3 regions of the Pseudomonas sp. GW821-FHT05D12 genome follow, and region 3 is predicted to be linked to each of the others. Evidence: predicted binding sites of a transcription regulator. Region 3 holds the regulator's gene; each other region holds the start of a gene.

What was found. Region 3 encodes sigma-54, which starts transcription at its own class of promoters, with help from an activator protein. Its sites were predicted from a motif close to ANTGGCATNNANNTTGCTNT; they were not measured.
Region 1: glnK (P-II family nitrogen regulator) is a predicted target of sigma-54. The motif match lies at 2,426-2,445, and genes of this name have one in related genera.
Region 2: flgB (flagellar basal body rod protein FlgB) is a predicted target of sigma-54. The motif match lies at 4,389-4,408, and genes of this name have one in related genera.

What each region holds. Positions count from the first base shown of each region.
Region 1 is NZ_JBWKSN010000005.1:333,775-341,453, forward strand. Features, by position in the region: gene AC07SI_RS11810 (methyl-accepting chemotaxis protein) at 1-198, shown strand, start outside; gene AC07SI_RS11815 (YifB family Mg chelatase-like AAA ATPase) at 250-1,746, opposite strand; gene AC07SI_RS11820 (accessory factor UbiK family protein) at 1,971-2,231, opposite strand; gene glnK (P-II family nitrogen regulator) at 2,654-2,992, shown strand; gene AC07SI_RS11830 (ammonium transporter) at 3,027-4,367, shown strand; gene AC07SI_RS11835 (secondary thiamine-phosphate synthase enzyme YjbQ) at 4,579-5,004, shown strand; gene sutA (dormancy-specific transcriptional regulator SutA) at 5,107-5,433, shown strand; gene AC07SI_RS11845 (HAD family hydrolase) at 5,535-6,236, opposite strand; gene xerC (tyrosine recombinase XerC) at 6,233-7,132, opposite strand; gene AC07SI_RS11855 (DUF484 family protein) at 7,135-7,679, opposite strand, start outside.
Region 2 is NZ_JBWKSN010000016.1:109,981-117,659, reverse strand. Features, by position in the region: gene AC07SI_RS26255 (flagellar brake protein) at 1-381, opposite strand, end outside; gene AC07SI_RS26250 (flagella synthesis protein FlgN) at 478-948, opposite strand; gene flgM (flagellar biosynthesis anti-sigma factor FlgM) at 997-1,320, opposite strand; gene flgA (flagellar basal body P-ring formation chaperone FlgA) at 1,461-2,225, opposite strand; gene AC07SI_RS26235 (chemotaxis protein CheV) at 2,319-3,251, shown strand; gene cheR (protein-glutamate O-methyltransferase CheR) at 3,294-4,121, shown strand; gene flgB (flagellar basal body rod protein FlgB) at 4,451-4,858, shown strand; gene flgC (flagellar basal body rod protein FlgC) at 4,862-5,305, shown strand; gene flgD (flagellar hook assembly protein FlgD) at 5,321-6,046, shown strand; gene flgE (flagellar hook protein FlgE) at 6,078-7,388, shown strand; gene AC07SI_RS26205 (hypothetical protein) at 7,655-7,679, shown strand, end outside.
Region 3 is NZ_JBWKSN010000001.1:382,263-389,941, reverse strand. Features, by position in the region: gene AC07SI_RS01835 (class II fumarate hydratase) at 1-24, shown strand, start outside; gene AC07SI_RS01830 (DUF2753 family protein) at 52-495, shown strand; gene AC07SI_RS01825 (superoxide dismutase) at 497-1,108, shown strand; gene AC07SI_RS01820 (ZIP family metal transporter) at 1,143-2,036, shown strand; gene AC07SI_RS01815 (HPr family phosphocarrier protein) at 2,124-2,396, opposite strand; gene rapZ (RNase adapter RapZ) at 2,413-3,270, opposite strand; gene ptsN (PTS IIA-like nitrogen regulatory protein PtsN) at 3,273-3,737, opposite strand; gene hpf (ribosome hibernation-promoting factor, HPF/YfiA family) at 3,748-4,053, opposite strand; gene AC07SI_RS01795 (RNA polymerase factor sigma-54) at 4,129-5,622, opposite strand; gene lptB (LPS export ABC transporter ATP-binding protein) at 5,821-6,546, opposite strand; gene lptA (lipopolysaccharide transport periplasmic protein LptA) at 6,546-7,121, opposite strand; gene lptC (LPS export ABC transporter periplasmic protein LptC) at 7,108-7,679, opposite strand, start outside.

The DNA.
Region 1 (7,679 bases), on a different contig from region 3:
GCCGGCCAGCAGTTTGCCGCAATCACCACCGCCACCCAGGAGCAGAGCAGCACCGCGACCTTGCTCAGCAGCAACTTGCAGAGCATTGCGCTGGCCAACAGCGAGCAGCGTGAAGCGGTGTCGAACCTGGCGATTACGGCCAAGGAGCTGGAGACGCTGGCAGCGAGCTTGCGGCATGAGGTGGATCGGTTTCGCTGAAACTGGATTGGCGCACACTTCCTGCCCAGGCCCTGCTGATGCTCAAAAGGCTCAGGTGATCGCTGCCGGACGATATTGCAGCGCCTCTTGCAGGTGATGGCGAGCGATAGTGTCTGCTTGTTCCAGGTCCGCCAGCGTGCGCGCTACCTTGAGCAGCCGGTGGGCCGCGCGCAGCGACAATGTCAGTCGCTCGCAAGCGGTCTCCAGCCAGCTTTCGTCGACCTTTGCCAGCGTGCAATGCTTGCGCAGCCCCGGTAGATCCAGGAAGGCATTGGCGCAGCCCTGGCGCTTCAGCTGACGCTCCCGGGATTCGGCAACCTGCGCCGATGCCTTCGCCGTGTTATCGCCATCCTGCAGGGCCGGGTTCAGCGCGGTGGTCTCCCGGGCGACGGTGACGTGCAAGTCGATCCGGTCCAGCAGCGGCCCGGAGAGTTTGTTGCGATAGCGCTGAATCTGCTCCGGCGTGCACCGACAGCGCCCGCTGGGATCGCCCATGTAGCCGCAGGGGCAGGGGTTCATCGCCGCCACCAGTTGAAAGCGCGCCGGAAAACTCACCCGGTCGCGGGCGCGGGAAATCACGATATGCCCCGATTCAAGGGGCTCGCGCAGCACCTCCAGGACCTTGCGATCAAACTCCGGCAACTCATCCAGGAACAACACCCCGTGATGGGCCAAGGTGATCTCCCCAGGCTGCGGCTTCGAGCCGCCGCCCACCAAGGCCGGGCCTGATGCAGAGTGGTGCGGCTGACGAAACGGTCGGTGCGGCCAATGGCTCAGTGGCGCGAGGCTGACCACTGACTGAATCGCTGCCACTTCCAGGGCTTCCTGTTCGCTCAACGGGGGCAATAACCCAGGCAGGCGGCTGGCGAGCAAGGTCTTGCCGGTGCCGGGCGGCCCGCTCAGCAACAGGTTGTGCGCGCCTGCAGCGGCAACCAGCAGAGCACGCTTGGCCATTGACTGGCCTTGCACTTCGCTCAGGTCCGGGTACGGCTTGTTCAGGTACAGCAGTCCATCGGACTTGTAGGGCTCAATCGGCGCATGCCCGTTCAGGTGTGCCACCACTTGGAGCAAATGGTCGACTGCAATCACCGTCAGCCCGGACGCCAGGCACGCTTCCTCGGCATTCGCCCGAGGCACTATCACGGTGCGTCCGGCCTTGCGTGCTGCCAGCGCCGCGGGCAGCACGCCTTTCACCGCCCGCACCGCGCCGGACAGTGCCAGTTCGCCCAGGCATTCCACGTTATCCAGGGTCAGCGCCGGCACCTGCACGCTGGCCGCCAGGATCCCCAAGGCAATCGCCAGATCAAAACGCCCGCCGTCCTTGGGCAGGTCGGCGGGCGCGAGGTTGAGGGTGATCCGACGGTCGGGGTATTTCAGTGCTGAATTGAGAATGGCACTGCGTACACGGTCCTTGCTTTCCTTGACTGCGGTTTCCGGTAAACCCACCAGAGTCAGGGACGGCAACCCATTGGCCATATGCACTTCGACGGTGACGGCAGGGGCTTCGACGCCAATTTGGGCGCGGCTGTGGACAATGGCGAGGGACATGCTCGTTCCTTGAAAGGGAGGGCCGCTTCCTGCGGTTTTTCAAGGGTAGACGAGGTGGAATAGAGCGGGGCGTGGAGGTTTTACAGAACGTATCTAGGGAACGACGCAGAGCAAACGTGGGAGCGGGCTAGCTCGCGAAAGCGCTGGATTTGCCAGCATCTGCATGTCTGACAGACTGCATTCGCGGGCAAGCCTGCTGCCACATTTTGACCCCGTTGCGTCAGTTACTCGGCCGGGGGTGTCAACCGCGCTTCCAGCTCAGCCACTTTGGCTTCCAGGCTCTCCAACCGCGCACGTGTGCGGGCCAGCACGACCATCTGGCTATCAAACTCTTCGCGGCTCACCAGGTCGAGTTTGCTGAAGCCGCTTTGCAGCAGCGCCTTGAACTGGCTTTCGATTTCATTGCGGGGCAGCGGGGTGTCGCCGCTGAACAGGCGAGAGGCGTGGCCGCTCAGGGCATCGAGGAGATCTTTGGGCGCGAGCATGGGAAATATTCCGGAAAACTGTTGGCCGGCAGTGTATCACGCAGCGTCTATAGTGATTTTCACGGCCTGCCGCGCACGCTTTTCGCGCAGCTGGCCGTAGGGCGACGCACTGTTTTTGTGCGCATTGCGTTCGCCAGAAAGCCCCGCAGGTGGGCATAAGTGAGCAAAGGACTGATTTCAGTGATTTTTACGGAGCTGGCAAGGTTTCTGCTTAGACGATCATGACCCATGCACTGATGCAGTCGCTGTGACGAATGCAGTGCGCCGACGGATCAGGGGTACAGGTTTCGTCACCAGTGGTTCGCTGGCGTCGCCACGGCAATTGCCCTTGCGACGACGCGTTACAAAGCCAGGCACTGCGCTTAGACTTGAGACGGGTTTGTTTTCCTGGGGCAAGTCCACCAATTCGGGAGAGAGTTTTCATGAAGCTAGTCACTGCCATCATCAAGCCGTTCAAGTTGGACGATGTACGCGAGTCGTTGTCCGAGATCGGCGTGCAGGGCATTACCGTTACTGAGGTCAAAGGCTTCGGTCGGCAGAAGGGTCACACCGAGCTGTATCGCGGCGCGGAATACGTGGTCGATTTCCTGCCGAAGGTGAAGATTGATGTCGCCATTGACGACAAGGATCTTGACCGGGTTATCGAGGCGATAACCAAGGCCGCCAACACCGGCAAGATCGGTGACGGCAAGATCTTCGTGGTCAATCTGGAACAGGCTATTCGCATCCGTACCGGCGAAACCGATACCGACGCAATCTAAGCCGCCAAACCCCAACGCCCCAGGAGAAAACAATATGACTCTGCGTAAATTCGCAGGGCTCGGAGCCCTGTTGTCCATCGTAATGCCCAGCCTGGCCATGGCGGCAGACGAAGTGGCTGCTCCAGTCCTCAATTCCGGCGACACTGCATGGATGCTCACATCCACTGCGCTGGTGCTGTTCATGACCATTCCAGGCCTGGCGCTGTTCTACGGCGGCATGGTGCGTTCCAAAAACATTCTTTCCGTGATGATGCAGTGCTTCGCCATCACCGGCCTGATCACCATCCTGTGGTTCGTGTACGGCTACAGCATGGCGTTCGACACCACCGGGATGGAAGCGGGCGTCGTCAACTTCAACTCGTTCGTCGGCGGCTTGTCCAAGTTGTTCCTGTCGGGCGTGACTCCAGCGAGCATCACCGGCCCTGCGGCGCTGTTCCCTGAGGCGGTGTTCGTCACCTTCCAGATGACCTTCGCGATCATCACCCCGGCGCTGATCGTCGGTGCCTTCGCCGAGCGTATGAAATTCTCCGCGATGCTGATCTTCATGGGCGTCTGGTTCACCCTGGTCTACGCACCGATTGCCCACATGGTCTGGGGCGGCCCGGGTTCGTTGCTGGGCGACTGGGGCGTGCTGGACTTCGCAGGCGGCACCGTGGTGCACATCAACGCCGGTGTGGCTGGCCTGGTGGCGTGCCTGGTACTCGGCAAGCGCAAAGGCTTCCCGACCACCCCAATGGCGCCGCACAACCTCGGTTACACCCTGGTGGGTGCCGCGATGCTGTGGGTCGGCTGGTTCGGCTTCAACGCCGGCTCCGCAGCGGCAGCCAACGGCACCGCCGGCATGGCGATGCTGGTCACCCAAATCGCTACCGCTGCTGCAGCGCTGGGCTGGATGTTCGCCGAGTGGGTCACCCACGGTAAGCCAAGCGCGCTGGGCATTGCCTCGGGTGTGGTCGCTGGCCTGGTGGCAATCACGCCAGCCGCTGGCACCGTGGGCCCGATGGGCGCCCTGGTGATCGGTCTGGCTGCCGGTGTGGTGTGCTTCTTCTGCGCCACCACGCTGAAACGCAAGCTGGGCTACGACGACTCCCTGGACGCCTTCGGCGTGCACGGTATCGGCGGTATCCTCGGCGCAATCCTGACCGGCGTGTTCGCTGCCCCTTCGCTGGGCGGCTTCAACGCGGCCACCACTGACATCGCGGCGCAAGTCTGGATCCAGTGCAAAGGCGTCGGCTTCACTGTGATCTACACAGCCATCGTGACCTTCATCATCCTCAAGGTGCTGGACGTGGTGATGGGCCTGCGTGTGACCGAAGAAGAAGAGGCGGTCGGCCTCGACCTGGCGCAACACAACGAGCGCGGCTACAACTTGTAAGTACGCGAAAAAAAGATGCCCGGCTTGCCGGGCATTTTTTTGCCTGGCGTTTGTCAGTCATAACAAGCTGTGTCGGTTTTTGCGCCCAGTTTGTGATGGGGCGCACGCGGCACTTTCCAGCGTGCGAATGTCTTACAGGCATGTAGGCGTATTCGGCACTTTGTTTTTTCCCAGAGCGCGCTAGAATGCGCGCCGATGGGCGGAGAACTGTATGTGGCAACAGACCCTGATCACCCTGCGGGCAAAGCCCCGGGGCTTTCACCTGGTAACCGACGAGTTACTTGCCGGCCTGCCTGAATTGAAGGCATGTCGCGTGGGCCTGTTGCATCTGTGGCTGCAGCACACCTCGGCCTCGTTGACCGTCAACGAGAATGCCGACCCGGCGGTTCGTCGTGACTTCGAGCGTTTCTTCAATTCGCTGGTGCCGCAAGGCCGGGCAGGATTCGAGCACAACGACGAAGGCCCGGACGATCTGCCGGCGCACTTCAAGGCCAGTCTCCTGGGCTGCCAGCTGAGTTTGCCGGTGAAGAACGGCCGCTTGGCGATGGGGACCTGGCAAGGTGTTTATCTGGGCGAGCACCGTGATCATGGCGGTGCTCGTAAAGTCCTCGCCACTCTGCACGGTGATGGGGCATAAGCCACTGGTTATCCAGTGGATGTTGATTTTTTTCCGGCGACCTCGACAGAGGGTGAAGCTGGGCTATAACTAATCTGCTTTTCGCAAGTCATGAGGTAGAACATGAGCGACGATGATCTGGAAAACGACGAACTGGAAGTAGGTGACGAAGACGACACCGAAGAAGGTCTTGAAGCGGCGGCTGAAGACGTTGCTGACGACGACGGTGGCGATGATGCGCCTGTTCCGGCTGCCAAGGGCAAGGCCAAGGCTGCTGTTTCGGTAGACGAACTGCCGAGCGTCGAGGCCAAGAACAAAGAGCGCGACGCGCTGGCCCGTGCGATGGAAGAATTCCTCGCGAAAGGCGGCAAAGTGCAGGAAGTCGAGGCCAACGTGGTGGCAGATCCACCGAAGAAGCCAGATAACAAGTACGGCAGCCGACCTATCTGAGGTCTGCCACCTGCTTGCTGAAAGAGCCCGCCGTCGCTGCGGGCTTTTTCATGCCTGTAGCAAACTGGCTGGCCCACCGCATTCCTGTGTGGGCGCTGGCTTCAGTGTGTATGCCAACTGCGCAGCAATGGCGGCAGTTCGGTCAAGCTGCGAATCTCGGCATCCGGGCGCTTTTCACCTTCCCACGGCTTGCCTGTCGGGTTGAACCACACCGCACGCAGGCCCGCCTGCTGCGCCCCGGCGATGTCATCACCCGGGTGGTCGCCCACGTGCACCGCCTCGCTGGCGTCCACGCCACCGCGCTGCAACGCTTCCTGAAACAATCGCGCATCCGGCTTGGCGATGCCGACATCTTCGGCGCGCAGGGCAAAGTGAAAGTAGTCCGCCAGGCCCACGCGCTGCACATCAGCATTGCCATTGGTGATCACCCCCAGCAAAAAGTGCTGGCGCAAGGCTTGCAGCATCGGCTCGGCTTCCGGGAATACGCTGAGCTGGTGGCGTGCGTGGATGAACGCCTCGAAGCATACATCGGCCATTTCCGTGGCCTCGGGCTGTGGATAACCGGCCTCTTCAAAGGCGTGCATCAGCACCCGGTGGCGCAGGATGCTGATGCGGTATTTCAGCTCGGGATGACGCTCCAGCACGTGTTGGCGCAGCTTGGCGAAATGCTCCAGGGGCAAGTCGCCGACCTTGGCGGCGTTCACCGCCAGCCATTCGCGCATCGACGCCTCGGCGCTGATGATGACGGGTACGTTGTCCCAGAGTGTGTCGTCCAGGTCGAAGGTGATCAGCTTGATACTCATGAGTCGCCGCCCTTGATGCGTTTGGCCCGTGGATGGGCGCTGTCGTACACCGTTGCCAGGTGCTGGAAGTCGAGGTGGGTATAGATCTGCGTAGTCTTGATATCGGAGTGGCCGAGCAGCTCTTGTACCGCGCGCAGGTCCTGGGACGACTCCAGCAGATGGCTGGCAAAGGAGTGCCGCAACATATGCGGATGCAGGTTCTGGCCCAGCTCGCGCTCGCCGGCAGCCTTGACCCGCACCTGAATGGCCCGAGGCCCCAGGCGCCGACCTTGCTGGCTGATAAACACGGCGTCGTCCACCGGGTTGGCCAGGGCGCGTAGCGGCAACCAGAGTTGCAGCGCCTCGCGGGCCTTCCTGCCGACCGGCAGCACGCGGGTCTTGCTGCCTTTGCCAAGCACTTGCACCAGGCCGTCCGCCAGGTCCAGTTGATCCAGGTTGAGTCCGGTCAGCTCCGACAGGCGCAGGCCAGAGGAATAAAACAGCTCGAGGATCGCCTGGTCGCGGTGGGCGAGGAAGTCATCCTCTACCGCACCCTCCAGCAGTTGCAGGGCGCGATCGGTGTCGAGGGTCTTGGGCAGGCGCCGCTCGCCCTTGGGCGGGGACAGGCCGTTGGCCGGGTCGTGGTCGCACAGGCCTTCGCGATTGAGGTAGTGATAGAGGCCGCGCACCGCCGACAGCAGGCGCGACAGGCTGCGCGAGGACTGGCCCTGCTGGTGCAGGCGCGCGATCAGGCTGCGCAGGCCCTGGATATCCAGGGCTTTCCAGCTGCTGATCTGGTGTTTTTCGCAGTACGCCAGGACCTTGTTCAAGTCCCGTCGATAAGCTTCCAGGGTATGGGGCGACACCTGGCGCTCGTTGCGCAGGTGAGCGCAATAAGCGTCCAGTTGCCGTTCCATGGCTAGCGCACCGCGCGCAGGGCGGTGGTAAAGCGCGGTAATACCCGGCCCAGCACTTCGGCGATATAGGTCAGGAACAGCGTGCCTACCGAGCTTTTGTAGTGTTGCGGGTCACGGCTGGCGATGGCCAGTACGCCGTGCAGGCCTTGATGACTGAGCGCGACCACGGCGGTGGAGCCGATCTGCTTGCGCTGTTCGGCGCCAAACAGGAAGTCCAGTTCGTGCTCGCGCAAGGTACCACTGATGGTCTTGCCTTCGGACAACAGGCCGCCGATCGCGGTTTGCGCATCGCCACCGCTGACCCAGCGACCCACCGGCATCGGGTTGTCGCTGAACAGGATCAGGCTGACAAAGGGCACCTGGAAGTCCTGGCGCAGGCTGTCTTCGACGGCGATCACCGTTTCTTCCAGGCTGGTGGCGTCCATCAGGGTCAGAATCAGGCGGCGGGTCTTGTCGAAAAGGCGGTCGTTGTCGCGGGCCACGTCCATCAACTGCGAGAGCCGATGGCGCATTTCGATATTACGCTCGCGCAGGATCTTCATCTGCC
Region 2 (7,679 bases), on a different contig from region 3:
ATTGCGACGCTGATGGTAAACCACCTCGTCGGGCAAGCTGCCGGTGTAGATGCGGTGGCCGTCCTTTTCGCTGATGCTCATGGCGCCGTTGCTTTCCCACGCAACACGCACGCCGTCGTGGAAGCCTTCGATGCGGAACGGCTCACCGTTTTCCAGGTGGCGTTCGCCGTCACGCGGGATCATTTCATCCAGGGCCAGGGTGCCGCCCTCGCGGTCGACATCCACCAGGTAACTCTGGAAGCGTTGGCTGCGTTCGTGGAAGGTGATGATCAGCGGGTCATGGCTTTCTTGCAGCATCCGCAAGGTGCCGGCGATTTCCAGAGGCGTGGTGAGGACCTTGGGTGGCTGCGGGGCATCTTCCGCATTAAGGGCGTTGAACACGGTTCTTCCATCTCCAGACAAAATACGACTACACGCAAGAGCAGGCATTTTGCCAGTATGTGGCGCGACTTGGATAGGCCGCGCGGTAAACGGGCATCAGGCTTGGCTGCGGGTGCTTGGCTTGACCAGGCGCGAGGTGGATCCCTGGGCGTTGTAAAGCGCCGGAGGCTCACCGCCGTGAAGTATACGCAACTGGTTGGCGGTCGTAGCTTGCTGAAGCTGGATCGACTGACCGTTGAGCAGGTTGGCTTCCTGGCACTGGGCGAGCAATTGATTGAGTTCTTTGCTCTGGGCCAGCAATTGATCGCCGACCGAGGAGTGGCTGGCCAATTGTGCCAGGCCATCATGGTCTGCCGGCAGGCCGAGGCTGATGAGGATTTCGCTGCGTTTTTTGCCGTGCTGTTCCAGCAGGACAATCAGCGATTGTTTGCGCGCCAGAATTTCTTCCAGCAAGGGCATGTCCCGGCCGAAGAGTGCCAGGGATTCTTCTTTCAGCAGCTCGAGCAAGTGTTGCGTCGGCGCTAGATCATCAATGATCAGTTGAAGCAAATGTTCGTCGTGATGCATGGCTGGCCTTGGGGTTTAAGCGTCCAAAAGCCCGGCGCAGGCCTTTGCCTAGCGCTCGGCTTCGAAATTAAGCAGCTTGCTGGCTACACGGTTGCTGTCGACTTTATAGCTGCCATCGGCGATTGCCTGTTTCAATTCGGCCACACGGGCTTTATTGACTACCGGTTGATCGCGCAGCGAGTCAGTGACCTTCTGCAACTGTTGAGCCTCATTGCTCAGGTGTACGGATTCCCCGCTCTGGCTGGCGCTCGCCTGTTCTGCCTTCGCGGGCAGTGGCTGGGCCTTGGCTTCTACGCTGTCCTTGGTACCGCTGGTACGCGTAGGGCCTGACGTTGCCGGGGTGTTATTCAAACGACTGAAATCGATGACCATGATAAAAAACCTCTGGGTATTTGGACGCTTGCCATGTTTTCGGCCATACCCGGACAAACTTTAGGCGCAATTGACAATAAACTGCACAGGCCGGCACCCAACCCACAGTGTAGGAAAAGCCGGCGTCCGATACCAGCGGTCTATAGAGCCACCTCCACTTGACCGGGTGCCGTCACCCGCGCCTTGATCACCCGGTTCGAGTTGAGGTTCTTCACCCGGATCTGCTCGCTCATGCCGCCATTGGACAGCGCCTCGCCCGGCATCTTTACCTGCAGCGCGCCGCTGCTGGCGGAAATCACCACCTGGTCGCCCTTGCGGATCACCTCCGCCTGCTCCAGGTGCACCAGGGTAATGACCTGGTCGGTGACCACTGGTCGGGTCAGTTTTTGTCCGACGGCCTGGTCGAGGGAGGTCAGGTAGCCCTGATTGATCATGCTGATGTCGCGTTCGCGCAGGACAACGTCCTCGAAACCGATGATGCCGGTGCGTTTCAGCGGGCGGGCCACCACCACCACATCCCGGAACAATTTGACCTGCGCCGGCACGAACACGGTCCAGGGTGAGGCGCCTTCGCAGCGAACTTTCACCGTCACGCGGCCGATGGGCTGGGCGGGACTTTCCAGGGTGGCTGTCAATTCCTTGTCGCACATTGGCATGCGCAGGCGCGGATCGAGCTGGCTGACCTGGATTTCATAACGCCCGGGTGTCTGGGTGGTCGCCAGATAATCTTCTACAGTGAACTCAAGAAAGCCCTGAGTGACGCCGATAAGTAGATCAGGCAAGGTGACGTTATCGGCGCGGGCCGTGGTTCCCAGGCTCAAGGCGAGCAATGCCATCGAGACGCAGAGCAATCTGCAGTACCGTGGGAAGCCGGGGCGTCGGGAAACTGTCGTTTTAATATCCATGATCTGTAAATTGCAAAGCTCGTGCCGTTTAGTGTTGGGTGCGCGTCTGCCCTTTAGGGAACAGGCCAAAGGTTTTAGCGTAGGAGTAAAGGCATGGCAGGAGTAATGGATTCAGTAAACCAGCGGACACAGCTGGTAGGGCAGAATCGCCTGGAGTTGTTGCTTTTTCGCCTGGATGGCAAACAGTTGTATGGCATCAACGTGTTCAAGGTGCGGGAAGTGTTGCAGTGCCCCAAGCTGACGATCATGCCCAAGTCCAGTCCCGTGGTGTGCGGCGTCGCCAACATCCGCGGCGCGACCATCCCGATTCTCGACCTGGCGCTGGCCACCGGTTCGCCGGCCCTGCAGGATCGCGAGAATCCGTTCGTGATCATTACCGAGTACAACACCAAGACCCAGGGTTTCCTGGTGCGCTCGGTGGAGCGCATCGTCAACATGAACTGGGAAGAGATCCATCCGCCGCCCAAGGGCACTGGCCGCGATCACTACCTCACGGCGGTGACGCGGGTCGATAACCAGTTGGTGGAAATCATCGACGTGGAGAAGATCCTCGCCGAAGTGGCGCCGACCTCGGAATCGATTTCCGTGGGTGTGGTGGACGCCGAGACGGCACACAAGGCGATTTCCTTGCGTGTGCTGACGGTGGACGACTCCTCGGTGGCGCGCAAGCAGGTGACCCGTTGCCTGCAGACCGTCGGTGTGGAAGTGGTGGCGCTCAATGATGGTCGCCAGGCGCTGGATTACCTGCGCAAGCTGGTGGACGAAGGCAAGAAGCCGGAAGAAGAATTCTTGATGATGATCTCTGACATCGAGATGCCGGAAATGGACGGCTACACCCTCACGGCCGAGATACGCAATGACCCACGCATGCAAAAATTGCATATCATCCTGCATACTTCGTTGTCGGGTGTATTCAATCAGGCGATGGTCAAGAAGGTCGGTGCCGATGACTTCCTGGCCAAATTCCGCCCTGATGACCTGGCAGCCCGGGTAGTCGACCGGATCAAGGCAGCAGATCACGGCTAGGGGATGTCCCCTGGCGGTCACACGATTTAAGAGGCGGTATCATTGTCTACGGGTAATTTGGATTTCGAACAGTTCCGGGTCTTCCTGGAAAAAGCCTGTGGCATATTGCTCGGTGAGAACAAGCAGTACCTGGTATCCAGCCGTCTCAACAAACTGATGGAACAGCAGGGCATCAAGTCGCTGGGCGAGTTGGTCCAGCGCATCCAGGGCCAGCCGCGCAGCGGGCTCAAGGAAATGGTGGTCGATGCCATGACCACCAATGAAACCTTGTGGTTTCGCGACACCTATCCGTTTGAAGTGCTCAAGAGCAAGGTGCTGCCGGAAGCCATCAAGGCCAGCCCGGGCCAGCGCCTGCGCATCTGGTCGGCGGCCTGCTCCTCGGGGCAGGAACCGTACTCGATTTCGATGTCCATCGATGAGTTCGAGCGGACCAACATGGGCCAGCTCAAGGCCGGTGCGCAAATTGTCGCCACTGATCTGTCCGGCACCATGCTCACCAACTGCAAGACCGGCGAGTACGACAGCCTGGCCCTGGGCCGTGGCTTGTCCCAGGAGCGCCTGCAACGTTACTTCGACCCGAAAGGGGCCGGGCGTTGGGCGGTCAAGGCGCCGATCAAGAGCCGCGTGGAGTTTCGCTCGTTCAACCTGCTCGACAGCTACGCCAGCCTGGGCAAGTTCGACATGGTGTTCTGCCGCAACGTGCTGATCTACTTCTCGGCCGAAGTGAAGAAAGACATCCTGTTGCGTATCCACGGCACGCTCAAGCGCGGTGGCTATCTGTTCCTCGGCGCATCCGAAGCGCTGAACGGCCTGCCCGATCATTACCAGATGGTGCAGTGCAGTCCTGGGATCATCTACCAGGCCAAGTAAGATCAATGTGGGAGCCTGGCTTGTGTGGGAGCTGGCTTGCCTGCGATAGCAGCACCTCGTTGTGACTGAAAAAACCGAGGAGCCTGCATTGCGGGCAAGCCCTGCTCCCACACAAGCCCGCACCCACCATTGTTATGCGGCAAATCTCCTGAAAGCGGCAACCTCGATTGCCGCTTTACTGGCGCCACGCGGAAACCGCTTGCCGCTTTTCTGGCATTGCCGTCGGCAACCACCCTCCGAAACCCTTGATATACGGGCCTTGCCCGGATTGGCATGAGCCTTGCTATAACCCTGTTAACGAACAGCAGGTCAGCCTAAAGGTTTCCGCCATGAGCATCAGCTTCGATAAAGCGCTCGGTATCCACGAACAAGCCCTGGGCTTCCGCGCCCAGCGTGCCGAAGTCCTGGCCAACAACATTGCCAACGCCGACACCCCGAACTACAAGGCTCGGGACCTGGACTTCTCCGCCGTGCTCGCGGCACAGCAGGACAAGACCAAGAACGGCACCTTCGCCTTGAATATGACCAACAGCCGTCATATCGAAGCGCAAGGCCTGGGCAATGGTGACGAGTCGCTGCTGTATCGCACGCCGATGCAGCCATCGATCGACCAGAACACCGTCGACGCCCAGCTGGAGCAATCGGCCTACGCCGAGAACTCGGTGAACTTCCAGGCCAGCTTCACCCTGCTCAACAGTAAATTCAAAGGGCTGATGTCAGCCCTGCGTGGAGAGTAAGCCATGTCCCTGTCCAGTGTTTTCAATATTGCCGGCAGTGGCATGAGCGCGCAGACCACGCGTTTGAACACCGTCGCCAGTAACATCGCCAACGCCGAGACCGTGTCGTCGAGCATTGACCAGACCTACCGCGCCCGTCACCCGGTGTTCGCCACCATGTTCCAGGGCGGCCAGAGCGGCGGCAGCGATTCGCTGTTCCAGGACCAAGGCGCTGCAGGTTCCGGCGTGCAGGTGCTCGGTGTGGTGGAAGACCAGAGCAACCTGGAGGCCCGCTACGAGCCGAATCACCCGGCGGCGAACGAAAAAGGCTACGTCTACTACCCGAACGTCAATGTGGTCGAGGAAATGGCAGACATGATCTCCGCCAGCCGCTCGTTCCAGACCAACGCGGAAATGATGAACACCGCCAAAACCATGATGCAGAAGGTCCTGACCCTGGGTCAGTGATAAGGGGCGCCACTAATGGCCATCGTTGATACGACAAACAACACGGCAGTCCAGGACCTTTTCAACTCCAAGGTCAAGACCGCCACAGATAACAGCAGCGTCGGTGACGCCTCCAAGGCGGCGACGGGCAACCAGTCGCTGGGCAAGGACGCATTCCTGCAACTGCTGGTGACCCAGCTGAAAAACCAGAACCCGCTGTCGCCCCAGGACAACGGCGCGTTCGTGGCCCAGTTGGCGCAGTTCAGCAGCCTGGAAGGCATCAACACCCTGAACGACTCGGTGAATGCGATCTCGAGCAACTTCAGCTCCTCGCAAGCGCTGCAGGCATCGTCGCTGGTCGGGCGCTCGATCATCACCCAGACCGACAAGGCCCTGGTGGACACAAGCAAGAGCATGACCGGTTCGGTCGCGGTGACCTCTGCGGTGGGTAACGTCTCCATCAAGATCACTGACAAAGATGGCAACGTGGTGCGCACCATCGACATGGGCGCCCAGAGCGCGGGTAACTCCGACTTCATCTGGGACGGCAAGAACGACAAAGGTGAAGTGGCCCCCGCAGGTACCTACACCTTCGCGGCCACCACCAAAAATGACAAGGGCGACTCGGTAGCCCTGGCGACCTCGCTGCCCGCGACGGTGACCAGCGTGACGTTGAGCAAGACCGGCGGCGAAATGCTGTTGAACCTTGCAGGTGGCATGGGCAGCGTCAAGCTGTCGCAAATTCAGACTATCGGTACATAGAGCCGGCTAAATACGGCAGAGGGAGAGAAACATGTCTTTTAATATCGGCCTTAGCGGCCTCTATGCGGCCAACAAACAACTGGACGTGACCGGCAACAACATCGCCAACGTCGCGACCACTGGCTTCAAGTCGTCCCGTGCGGAATTCGCGGACATCTACGCCGCCTCCAAACTGGGCACCGGCCAGAACAGCATCGGCAACGGTGTGAACCTGGCGGCTGTGTCGCAGCAGTTCACCCAGGGTGACGTCAACAACAGCGGCGGTATCCTGGACATGGCGATCCAGGGTGGCGGCTTCTTCGTGCAGAAGGGCAGCGACGGCTCGCTGGAATACACCCGCAGCGGTGCGTTCCGTGCCGACAAAGATGGCTACATCACTAACAACACCGGTACTTCGCGCCTGCAAGGCTACGCGGCGGACGCCGATGGCAAAATCGTCAAGGGTGGCCTGGTCGACCTGCAGCTGAACCTGGCGAACCTGCCGCCGAAGGCGTCCACCAAAGTGGACTCCACCAGTAACCTGAATTCTTCGGACCTGCCGATCAATCAGACGGACCACCCGTTCGATCCGACCAAGACCGACAGCTTCAACACCCAGTACTCCACCACGCTCTACGATACCCAGGGCAACGCCCACTCGATGGTGCAGTACATGGTTAAAACCGATGGCAACGTCTGGCAGTCCTACACGCTGATTGACGGCCGTAACCCGGATGGCACGCCGATCAGCGGTACCGGTGCCGTTGCCCCAGTGCCGTCTACGCTGACCTTTGATACCTCTGGCAAGCTCGAAAAAATTGTCGGCGCCAACGTCAAGGACACTACCATGACCATTGACGACTGGAAGCCGGGCGGCCTGGTCGATGGCGTTTGGAAGGACAACGGTGCTGCTGCCAACACCGGCGGTATTGCCGTCAACATGGGTAACATCACCCAGTACAATTCCGCCAGCTACCGCAACCCGCCGGTCACCGATGGCTACGCCACCGGCCAGATCACCGGCCTGAAAATCGACGGCAGCGGTGTACTGTTCGCCACGTTCAGCAACCAGCAGAGCAAGGCTATCGGCCAGATCTCCCTGGCCAGCTTCAACAACGAACAGGGCCTGCAGCCCTCCGGCGGCACCACCTGGAGAGAGACCTTCGCCTCGGGCCAGCCGGGTTATGACAGCCCGCAAGCCGGGACCTTGGGTTCGATCGTGGCCAACTCGCTGGAGAACTCCAACGTCAACCTGACCAACGAGCTGGTGGACCTGATCAAGGCCCAGAGCAACTACCAGGCGAACGCCAAGACCATCTCCACCCAGAGCACCATCATGCAGACGATCATTCAGATGACCTGATGCAAAAGCGCTCGACAAGAAGCCCCTCGTAAGAGGGGCTTTTTTGTGGGCGTAGGAAAATAACCCATGACACTACAGGTTACGCGTTGAATTTCTGGGGAAGGAACACTCCATTTCTGTCTTGCCACTGATGGTCAAGAGCCTTGTCGGCTCACCAATCAGTGGGAGTGCCGAAGATGGGAAGTTCAGGAGTATCCGCCTCGGGGGCGCGGCGTAGCGCCTCTGTGGCTGGGGTTGCGCGAGGTGATTCGCCGCCCGTTAAACCTGTGGATCACACATCGACCGTCAAGT
Region 3 (7,679 bases):
AAGCTCACGGCCGGCGGCGTGTAATCACCGACACTGCTTTGGAGGCTCACCATGGAGCATTGGAAACGCACGATCGAACGGGCCAATCGCTGCTTTATGCAGGGCGAGCTGGTAGACGCTCGCGAGGCCTATCTACAGGCCCTGGCCCTGGCTCAGGTGTTGTTCGAGCGCTGGGCGGATGCCGACGAAGCGGTGGCGGCTTGCGTCATTTCCCATCACAACCTGGCGGACCTGCACCTGCGCCTGAACCAGCCGGAGGAGAGCGCCGAATACCTTTGCGCCATCCACCAGCGCCTCTTGCAGACCATGCAGGACCCGCGCCTGAGCCCGCAATTGCGTGAAGCGGCCCTGCGCCAGAGCAGCAAGACCTACGTTGAGCTGTTGAATTTCATCAGCGACCACGGCGAGTACCCGCGTACTCATCGGCTGCTGGGCAGCACGGCGGCGCCCTCGGATGCGTCGACTCGCAACAGTCCTTATTACGGAGCACATTGAAATGTCCTACACCTTGCCTGCCTTGCCTTACGCCTACGATGCCCTGGAACCGCATATCGATGCGCAAACCATGGAGATTCACTACACCAAGCACCACCAGACCTACATCAATAACCTCAATGCTGCGGTCGAGGGCACCGAGTTCGCCGGCTGGCCGGTAGAGAAACTGGTCTCCAGCGTGCAACAACTGCCGGAAAAACTGCGTGCGGCGGTCATCAACCAAGGCGGTGGCCACGCCAACCACTCGTTGTTCTGGGCGGTGATGTCGCCCAAGGGTGGCGGCAAGCCAGAAGGCGCGCTGGGCAAGGCCATCGACGAGCAACTGGGCGGTTTCGACAGCTTCAAGGAGGCGTTCACCAAAGCCGCGTTGACGCGTTTCGGCAGTGGCTGGGCCTGGTTGAGCGTGACACCGCAAAAGACCCTGGTGGTGGAAAGCAGTGGTAACCAGGACAGCCCGCTGATGAACGGCAATACGCCGATCCTGGGCCTGGACGTCTGGGAACACGCTTACTACCTGCTGTACCAGAACCGTCGCCCGGAATACATCAATGCCTTCTACAGTGTTATCAACTGGCCGGAAGTTGCCGCGCGCTATCAGGCCGCCCTGGCCTGATCTTCACCCTTCATAACCCGATCTAAGGCCGACTATGGGCACGCAAACACTGGCGATCAGCAGCGGACGAATGTTTCGTTATGCGTTTGGCTCGCTGCTGCTATTGGCAGGTACTGCATTGTTGGTGGCCCATGGGCTGGCCTGGCTGGACCTGGAGCCGCGTATCTTGCGCGCCCTGCAGGGCGGGTCAATCTGTGCACTCGGCACGGCACTCGGCGCGGTGCCGGTGTTGGTGATTCGGCGCATGCCGGTGGCGTTGAGCGATACATTGCTGGGCTTTGGCGCCGGGGTAATGCTGGCGGCGACGGCGTTTTCGCTGATCGTGCCGGGCATTGCCGCGGCTGAAGGCCTCGGGCTCTCGCCCTGGGGCGCCAGTGGCTTGATCAGCTTCGGCATCATGCTGGGTGCATTCGGGTTGTATCTGGTTGACCGCAAGGTCTCCGGCGCAAGCCCGGAAATGTTGGTGGGCACGCCGGACAACCCGGTGATCCCGCCGCGCATCTGGCTGTTCGTGTTTGCCATTATTGCCCACAACATTCCGGAAGGCATGGCGGTGGGCGTTTCCGCCGGCGGCGGCATGCCGGACGCCGATAGCTTGGCCATGGGTATTGCCTTGCAGGACGTGCCCGAAGGGCTGGTGATTGCGTTGGTATTGGCCGGGGCCGGGATGTCGCGGGTCAAGGCCTTCCTGATCGGAGCCGCGTCAGGCTTGGTGGAGCCGGTATTTGCAGTGCTTTGCGCATGGCTGGTGAGCCTGGCCGAGGTGCTGTTGCCGTTGGGCCTGGCCCTGGCTGCTGGGGCGATGCTGTTGGTGGTGACCCACGAAGTGATCCCGGAGTCGCGGCGCAATGGTCATGAGAAGCTCGCCAGCCTGGGATTGTGCATCGGGTTCTGCTTGATGATGGTGATGGATACAGCCCTGGGGTAAACCGCTCCCGGTTAGGCGTCGGCTCGCCGGCGCTCGGTCGCGGTCTTGAAGGACGCTATCGCCGGCAAGCCGGGCTCCTACGGAAGGTTATTCGCCTTCGTCGAAGAAGTTATTGATCAATGCCACCAGTGCGGCCATTGCTTCGTCTTCCTGCTCACCCTCGGTCTTCAGATGAATCTTGGTGCCCTTGCCGGCAGCCAGCATCATCATGGCCATGATGCTCTTGCCGTCGACCATGGATTCCGGGGTGCGCCCGGCGCGGATCTGACAGGGAAACTGCCCGGCAACACCGACGAATTTGGCCGAGGCGCGGGCGTGCAGGCCCAGCTTGTTGATGATTTCAATTTCCAGAGCGGGCATCGCGGGGGTGTTCCTTTCAGCTAAGGTCGCGGTGGCGAACCTGGACGTTCTTGAGGGTTTGTTGCAGCACCTGGCCCAGGCGCTCGGTCAGGTAGACGGAACGGTGGTGGCCGCCGGTGCAGCCGATGGCGATGGTGACATAGGCGCGGTTGCTCGCGGCAAAGCGCGGCAGCCATTTGAGCAGGTAGCTGGAGATGTCCTGGAACATCTCCTCCACATCCGGCTGCGCTGCCAGGTAATCGGCCACCGGCTGATCCAGCCCGGACTGATCACGCAGTTCCGGTTTCCAGTAGGGGTTGGGCAGGCAACGCACATCGAACACCAGGTCGGCGTCCACCGGCATGCCCCGCTTGAAGCCAAAAGACTCCACGAGAAATGCTGTGCCAGGCTCCGGCTGATTCAGCAGGCGCAGCTTGATGGCATCGCGCAGCTGGTACAGGTTGAGGCTGGTGGTGTTGATCTTGAGGTCGGCGAGGTCGATGATCGGCCCCAGCAACTTGGTCTCATCTTCGATGGCTTCAGCCAGCGAGCGATGAGGGCTGCTGAGCGGGTGGCGTCGGCGGGTTTCGGAGAAGCGCTTGAGCAGCGTCTCTTCGTCGGCGTCCAGGTACAGCACATCGCAATGAATGTGTTTGGCGCGCACTTCCTCGAGCAATTGCGGGAAGCGCTCAAGGTGGCTGGGCAGGTTGCGGGCGTCAATGGAAACAGCGACCAGGGGTTGCGCCAGTTCGGTGTGGATCAACGCACGTTCCGCCAATTCCGGCAGCAGGCCGGCGGGCAGGTTGTCGATGCAATAGAAACCGTTGTCCTCAAGAACATTGAGGGCGGTGCTTTTACCCGAGCCGGAGCGGCCGCTGACGATGATCAAACGCATGATTACTGCCCGTTTTGTTCATCCAGGACAACCTGATAGAGCGCCTCACTGGTGGCAGCGCTGCGCAGTTTGTCGCGTACTTCCTTGCGGTCTAGCATGCTGGCGATCTGCCGAAGCAGCTCCAGGTGCGCATCGGTGGCAGCCTGTGGGACCAGCAGTACAAACAGCAGGTCGACCGGGGCGCCGTCGATGGCGTCGAAATCGATAGGTTTTTCCATGTGCAGCAAGGCGCTGACAGGTGTTTCACAGCCTTGCAGGCGGCAGTGTGGAATGGCGATGCCGTTACCAAAACCGGTCGAACCCAGTTTTTCACGGGCGATCAGCGACTCATAGACAACTTGCTCATCCAATTCAGGCACTTGGCCATGGATCAGTTTGGCAATTTCTTCGAGGGCTTTCTTTTTGCTGCCGCCCGGCACGTTCACGAGGGAACGGCCGGGGGTCAGGATGGTTTCAAGTCGGATCATGGGGGGAGAGTTAACGACCTGTACCTTGCATCAGGTGCAGATTCTTTTCCTTATGCTTTATGAGTTGGCGGTCCAGCTTGTCGTAGAGCGAGTCGATCGCCGCGTACATGTCCTCATGTTCCGCATTGGCGACGAGCTTGGCATTCGGTACGTGCAGGGTGGCCTCGATTTTCTGCTTGAGCTTATCGACCTCCATGATGACCTGCACGTTGGTGATCTTGTCAAAATGCCCCGCAAGTTTGTTCAACTTGCTCTCGGTGTACTCACGCAGGGGCTTGGTGACTTCCAGCTGGTGTCCACTGATGTTGACTTGCATACAGCTTCTCCTTCGTTGCCAGTGCATAAAGCGGCAGGCCGGGGTGCCTGCCACTGGAACGCTTTGGCCCGCCCGTCACATCAAACGCTTTCGCTCGCTGGAAGGCGCGATCCCAAGGGATTCGCGGTACTTGGCGACGGTTCGACGGGCGACCTGAATGCCTTGTGCCTCCAGTAAACCAGCGATCTTGCTGTCACTCAACGGCTTTTTCTGATTTTCCGCGGCAACCAGTTTTTTGATGATCGCGCGAATCGCCGTGGACGAGCATTCGCCGCCTTCAGAGGTGCTGACATGGCTGGAGAAAAAGTATTTCAGCTCATATATACCGCGTGGGGTATGCATGAATTTTTGCGTGGTCACCCGCGAGATCGTCGATTCATGCATGCCCACCGCCTCGGCGATGTCGTGCAGGACCAGCGGTTTCATTGCTTCGTCGCCATATTCCAGGAAGCCGCGCTGATGCTCGACGATCTGGGTGGCGACTTTCATCAGGGTTTCGTTGCGGCTTTGCAGGCTCTTGATGAACCAGCGCGCTTCCTGCAATTGGTTGCGCATGAAGGTGTTGTCGGCGCTGGTGTCGGCGCGGCGCACAAAACCGGCATATTGCGGGTTGACCCGCAGGCGTGGCACGGATTCCTGGTTCAGCTCCACCAGCCAGCGCTCGTTGTCCTTGCGCACGATCACGTCAGGCACCACGTATTCGGCTTCGCTGGACTCGATCTGCGAGCCCGGACGCGGGTTGAGGCTCTGCACCAGTTCGATGACCTGGCGCAGGTCGTCTTCCTTGAGCTTCATGCGGCGCATCAGCTGGCTGTAGTCGCGGCTGCCGAGCAGGTCGATATAGTCGGTCACCAGGCGCTGGGCCTCGACCAGCCAAGGGGTCTTGGCTGGCAGTTGGCGCAGTTGCAGCAACAGGCATTCACTGAGGGTGCGCGCGCCAATGCCGGCGGGCTCGAACTGCTGGATGCGGTGCAGGACGGCTTCAATCTCGTCCAGCTCGATATCCAGCTCCGGATCGAAGGCTTCGAGGATCTCTTCGAGCGTTTCGTCCAGATAACCCTGGTTATTGATGCAGTCGATCAGGGTCACGGCGATCAGGCGATCGGTGTCCGACATCGGCGCCAGGTTCAGTTGCCACAGCAGATGGCTCTGCAGGCTCTCGCCGGCTGAGGTGCGCGTGGTGAAGTCCCATTCGTCATCGTCGTTACTGGGCAGGCTGCTGGCGCTGGTCTGGTAGACGTCTTCCCAGGCGGTGTCCACGGGAAGTTCGTTGGGGATGCGTTCGTTCCAGTCGCCTTCCTCAAGGTTATCCACCGTTGGGGCGGTTTCCTGGTAGGAGGGTTCCTGCACGTCGGAATTGGGTTTTTGCTCGATGTTGTCGGCCAGCGGGTCTGCATTATCGAAGTCGTCGCCTTCTTCCTGGCGTTCGAGCATCGGATTGGACTCCAGGGCCTCCTGGATTTCCTGTTGCAGGTCCAGGGTCGACAATTGGAGCAGGCGGATGGCCTGTTGCAGCTGCGGTGTCATCGTCAGCTGCTGGCCCATTCTCAGGACTAGCGATGGTTTCATGGCAGGGGCTTAACACCTTATTCGCCGGCGCAATGCGCCATCCACGACAGGGCGCGTGAGCGCCAAACATAAGCAAATTATATGCCTGATATCGGGGGCTTTGCCTAGAGCGCGGTAACAATAAAAATCCGGAGGTTTTCATTGACTCCCGCGCACCTTGGCGAACGGCCTGCCACCGCCTTTTTCAAACAGGCAGGCTTACAGGCGGAACTCGTGACCCAGGTACACTTCCTTGACCAGTTCGTTGGCCAGGATAGTGGCGGAGTCGCCTTCGGCGATCAGCTGGCCATCGTTGACGATATACGCGGTTTCGCAGATATCGAGGGTCTCACGGACGTTGTGGTCAGTGATCAACACGCCAATGCCCTTGGCCTTGAGGTGGTGGATGATCTGCTTGATATCACCCACCGAGATCGGGTCGACACCGGCAAACGGTTCGTCCAGCAGGATGAACTTGGGTGCAGTGGCCAGCGCCCGGGCGATTTCCACGCGGCGACGCTCACCACCGGACAGGCTCATGCCGAGGTTGTCGCGGATGTGGTTGATATGGAATTCCTGCAGCAGGCTTTCCAGCTCCTTGCGACGGCCGTCACGGTCGAGTTCCTTGCGGGTCTCGAGGATCGCCATGATGTTGTCGGAAACCGACAGCTTGCGGAAGATCGACGCTTCTTGCGGAAGATAGCCGATGCCCGCGCGGGCGCGGCCGTGCATCGGCTGGTGGCTGACATCGAGGTCGTCGATCAGGACGCGACCCTGGTCCGCCTGGACCAGGCCGACGATCATGTAGAAGCAGGTGGTCTTGCCGGCGCCGTTGGGGCCGAGCAAGCCGACGATCTGGCCGCTGTCGATCGACAGGCTGACGTCGCGCACGACCTGGCGGCTTTTATAAGCCTTGGCCAGATGCTGGGCTTTCAGGGTTGCCATTAGTTCGCCTTCTTCGCATCGGGTTTAGGCGCAGGCTGGGCAGCGCCGTCTTTCTTCTTCGGCTGGATAACCATGTCGATGCGTGGACGCGGTGCGCTGAGCTTGCTGCCCGTGGCGCGGCCGGCGTTGGCGACCTGCTTCACGGTGTCATAGGTGATCTTTTCACCTTCCGTGGAGTTGCCGTCGGGGCTGAGCACCTTGGCCTGGTCGATCAGCACGATGCGATTCTGCTGGGCGTGATACTGGATGGTCTTGCCATAGCCTTTCATCGGGCCGGTATCGGTCGCGGACTGCTTCTGTTCGAAGTAAGCCAGGTTGCCCACTGACGTCACCACGTCGATGTCGCCGGATTGGGTGCGAGTCAGCGTCACCGTGTTGCCGGTGATCTTCATCGAGCCTTGGGTGATGATCACGCCGCCGGTGTAGGTGGCGACGCCTTGCTTGTCATCCAGCTGCGCATCGTCGGCCGAGATGTGGATCGGTTGCTGGCTATCGTTCGGCAGAGCCCAGGCGCTCACGCTTCCCAGTGCTGCGCCCAGACCGAGCAAAATAGGGAGAGTTTTAACGAGCCTCATACTGTCCTCTTACGTTCGATAGCAGGTGTATCCTGCTTTCTTTCAAATACGCTTTCATTCCCTTGCCAGTCGATACACCGCCAGCGCCGTCGATTCTAACGTCTTGCTCGGTCTGCGCATATTGCTTCTGCGGGAATACGGTCATGCGACTGCTGGTAATCACGGTGTCGCGGTTTTTCGCATCGGTGCGTGCAACACGTACCGAGTCGATCAGTTCTACCTGGGTGCCGTCCGGGTTGACCTCGCCACGCTTGCTGGTGACGTGCCATGGAAACTCGGTGCCACGGTAGATGTTCATGTCCGGGTTGGTCAGCAGGGTCACTTCGGTGGCCTTCAAATGCTCGACCTTGTCCGACGTCATCTCGTACTGCACCTTGCCATCGGGCAGGAACTGCACGCTCTTGGCATTGATGGCGTAGTAGTCGATAGCCCCTTCGTCGACCTGCGCAGCAGGCTGGTCGAGAAAGCGCTCCGGGCTGATATTCCAGTAGCCCACCGCCAGGAACAGCGCGGCAATGACCCCGAATAGCAGGAAGTTGCGAATCTTTTTACTCAGCA